Regions from separate parts of the Massilia haematophila genome, predicted to be linked through region 2. Evidence: predicted binding sites of a transcription regulator. Region 2 holds the regulator's gene; each other region holds the start of a gene.
What was found. The regulator FNR, encoded in region 2, switches genes on or off when oxygen is low (the NO sensors DNR and NnrR bind a similar motif). The targets are predictions, from matches to a motif close to TTGATNNNNATCAA.

Region 1 (3,273 bases), 1.0 Mb from region 2:
GTGCGCAGCGCGTCGTATTCGTCGCCCGGCGCCACCGCCATCGAGCCGGTCAGCAACGCATAGGCGGGCCAGGACATGCCGGTGGCGGCGGCGCCGACCAGGTGCGCCTCGTGCGCATTGGCGAGCCAGGCGGCGGCGCGCAGCCGCGCGTCCAGTGCGGGGCTGTCGTCGACATGAACGATGATCGTCTTGTACATGGCGGTTCCTTTCCTTCGATGGCGGGTCGGGTTGCGGATGGGCGCCGGCAGGCTAGCGCGCCATCAGCACCGGCAGGGCGGCGTTGCGCAGGACGGTGCTGCTGGCGCTGCCGAGCAGCAGTTGCTGGAAGCGCGAGTGGCCGTAGCAACCCATGACGAGCAGGTCGCAAGCGCGCTCGGCCGCCAGCGCGAGCATTGCGCCGCCGATGTGCTGCGCCGCGTGCCGCGGGTCGCGCCGGGCGATCTCGGTGCGCACGCCATGGCGCCCCAGGAACGCCTGGGCGTCGGCCAGTTCCTGGTCGCTGGCGCAGTCGTTGCCGTCGGCGGCGCCGAACACGGCCAGGATGGTGCGGTCGGCGCGCTGCAGCAGCGGCAGGGCGGCAGTCATCGCGCTCGACGCCTGCCGGCTGCCGTTCCAGCACAGCAGGACCCGGCGCGGGCAGGCCGGCGCCTGGGCCGCGCGCGGGACCACCAGCACCGGGCGCCCGGCGTTGAGCACGACGTACTCCGGCATGCGCGCGGCCGAGGGCGTGTTGCCCAGGCTTTCGTCGGGATCGTCCTGGCTGACCACGACCAGGTCGGCGAAGCGCGCGAGCAGCGCCAGGCCATCCGGGACCTGGTCGCAGATCATGCGCGATTCGTGCGAGACGCCGTGGCGCCGGGCGATCGCTTCGAAATCGTCGAGCGCGCGCCGGGCCGAACGGGCCAGCGGTTCGACGTAGCTGGCGAGCAGGGTGCCGGGCGGAACGTCGTAGCCGTGCGGGAAGACGGCGCTGCCGATGCCGGTCATGGCCGCGCCGACCAGGTGGGACCCGTGTTCCGCCCCGATGGCGGCGGCCAGTTCGATGCGCTGGCGCGCGTGGCGCGAGAGGTCGACATGCACCAGGATGGTCTCGTAGCCCATGGCGAGCTCAGTGCGCGCAGCCGGCGCGCGGGACGCAGCCGCGGCGCCTTCGCTGGGAATCGGTATCCGCTCGAACATGCGCACCTCGTCAGACGGGTTGGTTGAACGTCCGGATCGGGCCCAGGGGCCGGCACGGTCCAGGGCCAGTCTGCTGCCCGGGGCGCCTCTGCGCCATGATCTGCATCAAATCTGGCCGGATGACGCGAACGGTACTTGATAAGCAGGCTGGACAGTATCGATGGTTTGTATTGCGCGGCCGACGCCGCATGCCGCGGCGGGAGGTGCCGCGCGCCGCGCCCGGCCGCCGTCCCTAGCGCGCGCCTCCGGCCGCCGGCGCCGGCGCCTCAGGTTGTGCAGGGCGCGCACGGTAGACCATCACCGGCACCGTCGCGTAGGCGAGCACGCGCTGGGTGACGCTGCCGGCGATCAGGCGGCTCAGGCCGCGCCGCCCATGCGAGGCCATGAAGACCAGGTCGCAGCCGTGGCGCTGCACCGCCCCGACGATCGCGTCGGCGGGCGAATATCCGTAGGCGGCCTCGGCCTTGCATGCCACGCCGGCCTCCGTCGCCGCCGCGGCGACGCGGTCGGCATCGCGCCTGGCCTGTTCCAGCAGGACGTCGAGCCGGGCCGGGGCGTCGGTGGCGAGCGCGCCCTCGGCACTCAAGAGCACCGGTTCCGGCTGGGCGATCGCGAGCGCGACCAGCTCGCAGCCGCAGGCCTTGGCGAATGCAATGGCCGCATCGGCGGCTTCGTTCGACAGCGCGGAACCGTCGGTGGGGACCAGGATGCGTCGGTACATGGAGTGCTCTCCTTGTGGGAATGGTGGCGTGCTTCGTCGGCACCGCGTCGGCACCCGTGAGCGCACGACAGGCGCGCCGACAGGATGGGTTGAGCGGACGCTCGGGTCCTTGATGCATATCAAAAACACCACCGTGTCCGGTGCGCCCAATCCCGCATGGCCGCGCCCGCGTACACCCGGACCTGCCTTGCTAGCGGCCCGCTCCGCCGGCGGGCGGGCGCCGCAGGACCAGCTGGACCGCAGCCGCGCGGTCATGGCGCGCGAAGCGGGCCGACGAACCTGCCGCCGCGCCGGTGCTCCTGCGCCCGCGCGCGCTGCCGCCCACCAGCGCCAGGTCGGCGGTGAAGCGGTGCAGCGACAGGATGGCGGCGAGCCCGCACAGCGCTTCCCGGCCGAGGTCGGTGTCGCCGGCCTCGACCTGGGGCGTGACCCGGTGCAGCGCGCACAAGGCCAGCGCGTTGTCGGCCAGGTGGGCCTGCAGGCCGCCATGGCCGGCCGCCTCCATCAACGTTTCCTCGTGGCGAAATAGCGCCTCGACTTCGGCCACCAGCAGCGGCCAGCCCGCCACGAATTCCGCATGCGGCGCGCCAACCAGCTTTGCGATGCGGCTGCACAGGACCTTGCGCGCGTGCCGCATCGCGCTGCCGATGACCTGTACCCGTCCGTTGGCGGCGTTGCTGCGCATCATGTTCGCCCTCCATGGTTTGCCGTTCAAGCAAATAGTTTCGACAGGCGACGGGACTAGTTTTTGATACAAATCAAAGTGATAGGGCTAGGTGAGCGTGCGAATCTGTGCAGGTACGTGGCCGAAATTTGACAGTTTGGAACAGTTCCGCATGGACAGTGCATTTGTGCAAATGCGTTGTAGCTGTTACCATACTTTCTCTCGACGCGGCCCCGCCGCGTTTCGCCGCTTCGGGCTCCGCCCGTTCTCACTCTCCTGGCAATCGCCGGCGCTGCGCGCGCTCGGCCCGATTGTGTTCGCCTTGTGCGGTCGATTCCGCACGCCCACCAGGTCGGCGCAGCAGCGCCGAGCGCATCGCTCTGAAAGGACGAAGACGATGACTGTATTACCACGACGATGGGCCACGCGCCTGCAACCCGATCATTTTGTACTGGCTACCGATCTCGACGGCACCCTGCTTGCCGGCAGCCTTGACGCCCGGCGCCGCGTGCGCGAGCTGTTCTCGGCGCAGCAGGACGGCGCCCGCCTGGTGTTCGTCACCGGCCGCGGCATCGAGTCGATCCTGCCGCTCCTGAGCGACCCGACGATTCCGGTCCCCGATTACATCATCGCCGACGTCGGCGCCACGGTCGTTCACGGCGACCTGCGCCCGGTCGACGACATCCAGCAGGAAATCGCCGCGCACTGG
Region 2 (3,273 bases):
CACCAACCTGACGGCCGAGCAGATCCACGCCATCGGCCTGCGCGAAGTGGCACGCATCGAAGGCGAGATGGACAAGCACCTGCGCGCGCTCGGCTTCAATGAGGGCAGCATCGAGGCGCGCATGAAGGCGCTCGACGCCACCTTCCAGCCGAAGGGCGAGGGCGATCCTCGTCTCGCCATCCTGGCGCAGTATGCCGAGATGGTGAAGGATGCAGAGCGCCGCAGCGCCTCGCTGTTCAACCTGAAGCCGCGCGCGCCCGTCGAGGTGCTGCGCGAGCCGCCGCTGACCGAAGCCTCGGCCGCCGCCCACTACAGCCTGCCGGCGCCGGACGGCAGCCGTCCCGGCGTGTTCTGGGTCCCCCTGCGCGGGCCGACCTTCGACATGATCCGCATGCGCAGCCTGTCCTACCACGAAGCGGTGCCGGGCCACCATTTCCAGCTGGCGATCCAGCAGGAACTGAAGGGCATCCCGAAATTCCGCAGCCAGCGCATCTTCAGCGGCGGCAGCGCGCACAGCGAAGGCTGGGCGCTGTACACCGAGCGCCTGGCGGTGGAGCAGGGCTGGTACGAAGGCGACGTCCCGGGCCTCTTGGGGGCGCTCGGCTCCGAGCTGTTCCGCGCGCGCCGCCTGGTGGTCGACACCGGCCTGCACACCAAAGGCTGGACGCGCCAGCAGGCGGTCGACTACGGCATCAACGTCCAGGAAGTCGACCGCTACGTCGCCTGGCCGGGCCAGGCCACCGCCTACATGATCGGCATGCTGCGCATCGTCGAACTGCGCGAGAAGGCCAAGGCCGAGCTGGGCGAGAAGTTCTCGCTGCCGGGCTTCCACGACATGGTGTTGAGTAGCGGCTCGGTGCCGCTGGACGTGCTGGGCCAGCTGGTCGACCAGTGGATTGCGAAGGAAAAGGCGAAGGCGTAAGCGCTGACGCGATCGTTGGTTGGGCACGCCGTGCCCACGCGAACCGTCGGCCGATCGACTGCTTCCGTCCGGATGACGATGCCGGCAAGGGCGTAGGGTGGACACCTGTGTCCACGCGGTAGGGCGGCTGATCAGCCGCCTCGACAACAAGAACCGCGCGTGGCCGCGTGCGATGACACGGCGTGGACACAGGTGTCCACCCTACGTTAATCTGGACACTTCCGTCGACCACTCAACAAGGAGCGCAGCATGGAAACCCAGGAATTGCACCGCGGACGCCTGATCGACCACCTCCAGCTCGTCGTGCGCGACCTGGCCGCAGCCCGCAGGTTCTACGACGCGGTCTTCGAGGTACTGGGCGTGCCGCTGGGCGGCGAGGGCGAGGATTATTTCTGGGCCGACGAGCTCTTCGTCTCGACGCCCGGCAGCGAGGCGGCGCAGGGCGTGCTGACCGGCCGCCACCACCTGGCCTTCCAGGCCGCCGACCGCGCCATGGTCGACGCCTTCTACGAAGCGGCATTGCGGGCCGGCGGCAAGGACAATGGTGCACCCGGCGAGCGCAACTACCATCCGGGCTACTACGGCGCCTTCGTGATCGATCCCGACGGCAACAACATCGAAGCCGTGTACCACGGCCCGGCCACGCGCAGCGCGCAATCGGTCAAGGTGACTTTCTAGACTCGGTCACGCCATCGGGCTGCACTGCTCGGTGCCGGCGGCGATCGCGCGCAGGTGGGCCGGTTCGAGCAGCGTGACCTCGCGCTTGTCGACCGCGATCCAGCCCTGTTTCTTGAAGCGCGACAGCAGGCGGCTGACGCTTTCGATCGTCAGGCCCAGGTAATTGCCGATGTCCTCGCGCGACATGCGCAGGGCGAAACTGGTCGAGGAATAGCCGCGCGCGGCGTAACGTGCCGACAGGTTCACCAGGAACACCGCGAAGCGCTGCTCGGCGCGCATGTTGCCCAGCAGGAGCATGACGTTCTGTTCGCGCGTGATCTCCTGGCTCATCATGCGGTGGAAGTGGCGCAGCAGGGCCGGCACTTCGCCGAACAGTTCCTCCAGCCGCGAGAACGGGATCTCGCACACCTCGCTGCTTTCCAGCGCAACCGCGTCGCAGTGGTGGCGGTCGCCGCTGATCGCATCCATGCCCAGCAGTTCGCCGGCCATCTGGAAACCGGTGATCTGCTGCTCGCCCGCCGCGTTGACCTGGTAGGTCTTGAAGTGGCCGAAGCGCACCGCGTACAGGCTGCGGAAGGGTTCGCCCATGGCATACAGGCGCTCGTCGCGCTCCAGGCGCCGGCGCCGGCCGATGATCTTGTCGAGCCGCTCGATGTCCGCGTTTTCCAGGCCCATCGGCAGGCAGAGCTGGTGCATGCTGCAGGCGCTGCAGCTGGCCTTCAGCGCCTGGATGCTGATCGGGGAGGAAGCGGGGGGAGGGGTGACTTGGGTCATCGGTCTACGAATAGTCGCGGTCAATACGGGAATTATAGTCCGGTCCGGCGCCGTGGCCAGTCTTTTGCCGCAAGCTGTCCAGTTGGAAAAGCCTGATAAACAGGCGCAATGGACGCGGGGCTGTGCGTGCACATGCGGGTCAAGGTCAGGGAAAGATGCCAATTGTGCGCTTGCCAAGCCGTGCTAGATTCTGGACACCGCAGATCACGAGGAGGGTTCATGTTCGGCCTATCGGCGTTGGATCTGGCACGCATCCAGTTCGCTTTCACGATGTCGTTCCACATCCTGTTCCCCGCAGTGACCATCGGCCTGGCGAGCTACCTGGCCGTGCTCGAGATGTCCTGGCTGCGCACCAGGCGCCAGGTCTACGTCGACCTCTATCACTTCTGGCTGAAGATCTTCGCCGTCATGTTCGGCATGGGCGTGGTCTCGGGCATCGTGATGGCCTACCAGATCGGCACCAACTGGAGCTATATGTCCGAGTTTGCCGGCAGTATCATGGGGCCGGTGCTGGCCTACGAGGTGCTGACCGCCTTCTTCCTCGAGGCCGGCTTCCTGGGCGTGATGCTGTTCGGCTGGAACCGCGTCGGCCCCCAGCTGCACTTCGTCGCCACCTGCATGGTCGCGATCGGCACCCTGATCTCGGCCACCTGGATCCTGGCCGCCAACAGCTGGATGCAGACACCCCAGGGTTATGCCATCGAGGGCGGGCGCATGGTGCCGGCCGACTGGCTGGCGATCGTCTTCAACCCCTCGTTCCCGTTCCGCCTGATGCACATGGTGGTCGCCGCCTACCTCACCACGGCGCTGATCGTGGGGGCGGTCGGCGCCTGGCAGCTGTTGCGCCGGCGCGACAATCCGGCGGTGCGCAAGATGCTCTCCATGGCGATGTGGATGCT
Region 3 (3,273 bases), 100 kb from region 2:
CCTTGCCGCCGAACACGAAGTCGCCCAGGAAGATCTTCGAGCCGATGAACACCAGCACCGCCGCCAGCGAGTACTTCAGGTAGCGGAAGCGCTGCACCACGTCCGCCAGCGCGAAGTACAGGGCGCGCAGGCCCAGCACCGCGAAGATGTTCGAGGTGTAGACGATGAACGGGTCGCTGGTGATCGCGAAGATCGCCGGCACGCTGTCGACCGCGAAGATGACGTCGGTGAACTCGACCATGATCAGCGCCAGCAGCAGCGGGGTCGCGTACCAGAGCTTGCGCCCAGGCTGCGACGGGTGCGGCAGCCGCACCAGGAAGTCGTGGCCATGGGTGGTTTCGCTCACCCGCAGGCGGCGCCGTAGCCAGGCCAGCAGGGCGCTGTCGCGCACGCTGTCCGGGTTCTCGGACACGAACAGCATCTTGATGCCGGTGACGACCAGGATCGCGCCGAAGATGTAGAGCACCCAGTAGTAGCTGGCCACCAGGGCCGCGCCGGCGCCGATCATGATGCCGCGGGTGACGATCACGCCCAGGATGCCCCAGAACAGCACGCGGTGCTGGTACAGCGGCGGGATCGCCAGCGTCGCGAAAATCAACGAGATGATGAAGATGTTGTCGAGCGAGAGACTCTTCTCGATCAGGAAGCCGGTGTAGAACTCCATCGCCTTTTCGCTGCCGAAGCCGTGCCAGACCCACAGGCCAAAGGCCAGGCCGGCGCTCAGGTAGAGTGCCGACAGCTTCAGGCTTTCCTTGACGCCGATGACGTGGTCATCGCGGTTCAGGACCCCCAGGTCGAAGGCCAGCAGCAGGACGACGACAGCCAGGAACACCAGCCACATCCACACCGGTGCGCCCAGCCAGACGATACTGAAGAAGTCCATGGCATCAGCCCTCCGTGACGGCCTCGCCGTTCGCCGGCACCGACCAGCGGCGCTGGGCGCGCCGGATCAGCAGGCCTTCGCGGCTGTCGATCAGGCGGTCGGCGTGGACGATGTCGAGCATCGCCTTGAGCACGTGCATGCGCAGCAGCGGGTCGGCGACGTCGTCGAGCAGGCGGTCGAGCGTCGCGTTGTCGATCTCGATGTCGGCGGCGTCGCGGCGGCGCGCGGCGTCGAGCAGGTCGTCGCACAGGGCGACGACGGCGTCGTCGAAGCGCTCGGCATCGACGCCGAGCCGCTCCAGGATCGCGCTGTGCTCCAGCGCCTTCATTTCCGACGGCGCCTGGTGGCCGTCGACGATCATCGACAGCGCCAGCAGGCGGCAAACGGCGTCGGGGCTATCGGTGGCATACAGTCGCATGGTGTCCTCGCTTGGGTGGTGGTTGATGAATGTCAGCTTAGGCGAGCACGGGACATTGAGAAACCGATAAAACCTTGAGGAATCCTCAGGTTTTTTCGAAGGATTGCAGGTTGGTGGTGCGTCGCCGCCTTGACGATCTTGAAAATTCAGGGCATCTCCCACATGTTCTTCCCAGTTAAATTACACTCACTAGGGAGCAACAACATGCGGCAAGATAAATTGACGACCAAGCTCCAGGAAGCACTGGCGGATGCCCAGAGCCTGGCGGTCGGCAACGACAACCAGTACATCGAATCGGTCCACCTCTTGAGCGCGCTATTGAACCAGGACGACGGCGGCGCGCGCTCGCTCCTGCAGCGTGCCGGCGTGAACGTCGGCGGCCTGACCAATGCCCTGCGCAGCGCGCTCGAGCGCTCGGCCAAGGTCTCGGGCACCGGCGGCGAAGTGCTGCCGGGGCGCGACCTGGTGGCCCTGCTGAACCTGGCCGACCGCGAGTCGCAGAAGCGCGGCGACCAGTTCCTGTCCAGCGAAATGGTGCTGCTGGCGCTGACCGAGGACAAATCCGAGGCCGGCCGCCTAGCGCGCGAAAACGGCCTGGCGCGCAAGTCGCTGGAGTCGGCGATCTCCGCCGTGCGCGGCGGCGAGAACGTGAATTCGCAGGACGCCGAAGGCCAGCGCGAGGCGCTGAAGAAATACACCCTCGACCTGACCGAGCGCGCCCGCATGGGCAAGCTCGACCCCGTGATCGGCCGCGACGACGAGATCCGCCGCGCGATCCAGGTGCTGCAGCGCCGCACCAAGAACAACCCGGTACTGATCGGCGAACCGGGCGTCGGCAAGACCGCCATCGTCGAGGGCCTGGCCCAGCGCATCGTGAACGGCGAAGTGCCCGATTCGCTCAAGGGCAAGCGCGTACTGTCGCTCGACATGGCGGCGCTGCTGGCCGGCGCCAAGTACCGCGGCGAGTTCGAGGAGCGCCTGAAGTCGGTGCTGAAGGAGCTGGCCCAGGACGAGGGCCAGACCATCGTCTTCATCGACGAGATCCACACCATGGTCGGCGCCGGCAAGGCCGAAGGCGCGATGGACGCCGGCAACATGCTGAAACCGGCCCTGGCGCGCGGCGAGCTGCACTGCGTCGGCGCCACCACCTTGGACGAATACCGCAAGTACGTCGAGAAGGACGCCGCGCTCGAGCGCCGCTTCCAGAAGATCATGGTCGACGAGCCGAGCGTGGAGGCGACGATCGCCATCCTGCGCGGCCTGCAGGAGAAATACGAGCTGCACCACAAGGTCGAGATCACCGATCCCGCGATCATCGCCGCGGCCGAGCTCTCGCACCGCTACATCAGCGACCGCTTCCTGCCCGACAAGGCGATCGACCTGATCGACGAGGCCGCATCTAAAATCAAGATCGAGATCGACTCCAAGCCGGAAGTCATGGACAAGCTGGAGCGCCGCCTGATCCAGCTGAAGATCGAGCGCGAAGCGGTGAAGAAGGAAACCGACGAGGGCTCGCTGCGCCGCCTCGAACTGCTCGACGAAGAGATCGCCCGCCTCGAGCGCGAGTACAACGACTACGAGGAAATCCTCAAGTCGGAAAAGGCGGCGGTGCAGGGCACCACCCACATCAAGGAAGAGATCGAGCGCATCCGTCACCAGATGGAGGAAGCCAAGCGCCAGTCGAACTGGCAGAAGGTCTCCGAGCTGCAGTACGGCCGCCTGCCGGAACTCGAGGCGCAACTGAAGCATGCCGAGGAAGCGGCCGCGGGCAAGGACGGCGAACTCGAAAAGCCGAAGCTGCTGCGCACCCAGGTCGGCGCCGAGGAGATCGCCGAGGTGGTCTCGCGCGCGACCGGCATCCCCGTGTCGCGCATGATGCAGGGCGAGCGCGACAAGCTGCTGCACATCGAAGAGAAGCTGCATGAGCGTGTCGTCGGCCAGGACGAGGCGATCGAGGCGGTGTCGGACGCGA

Region 1: a site for FNR is predicted at 2,010-2,023, ahead of ACFOPH_RS05270 (universal stress protein). Genes of this name have one in related genera too.
Region 3: a site for FNR is predicted at 1,324-1,337, ahead of clpB (ATP-dependent chaperone ClpB). Genes of this name have one in related genera too.

The regions. Positions count from the first base shown of each region.
Region 1 is NZ_JBHRVV010000001.1:1,163,791-1,167,063, forward strand. Features, by position in the region: gene ACFOPH_RS05260 (universal stress protein) at 1-197, opposite strand, end outside; gene ACFOPH_RS05265 (universal stress protein) at 250-1,179, opposite strand; gene ACFOPH_RS05270 (universal stress protein) at 1,412-1,900, opposite strand; gene ACFOPH_RS05275 (hypothetical protein) at 2,091-2,588, opposite strand; gene ggpS (glucosylglycerol-phosphate synthase) at 2,962-3,273, shown strand, end outside.
Region 2 is NZ_JBHRVV010000001.1:2,174,044-2,177,316, reverse strand. Features, by position in the region: gene ACFOPH_RS09650 (DUF885 domain-containing protein) at 1-922, shown strand, start outside; gene ACFOPH_RS09645 (VOC family protein) at 1,172-1,600, shown strand; gene fnr (fumarate/nitrate reduction transcriptional regulator Fnr) at 1,607-2,374, opposite strand; gene ACFOPH_RS09635 (cytochrome ubiquinol oxidase subunit I) at 2,594-3,273, shown strand, end outside.
Region 3 is NZ_JBHRVV010000001.1:2,274,534-2,277,806, reverse strand. Features, by position in the region: gene ACFOPH_RS10105 (TerC family protein) at 1-883, opposite strand, end outside; gene ACFOPH_RS10100 (tellurite resistance TerB family protein) at 888-1,301, opposite strand; gene clpB (ATP-dependent chaperone ClpB) at 1,506-3,273, shown strand, end outside.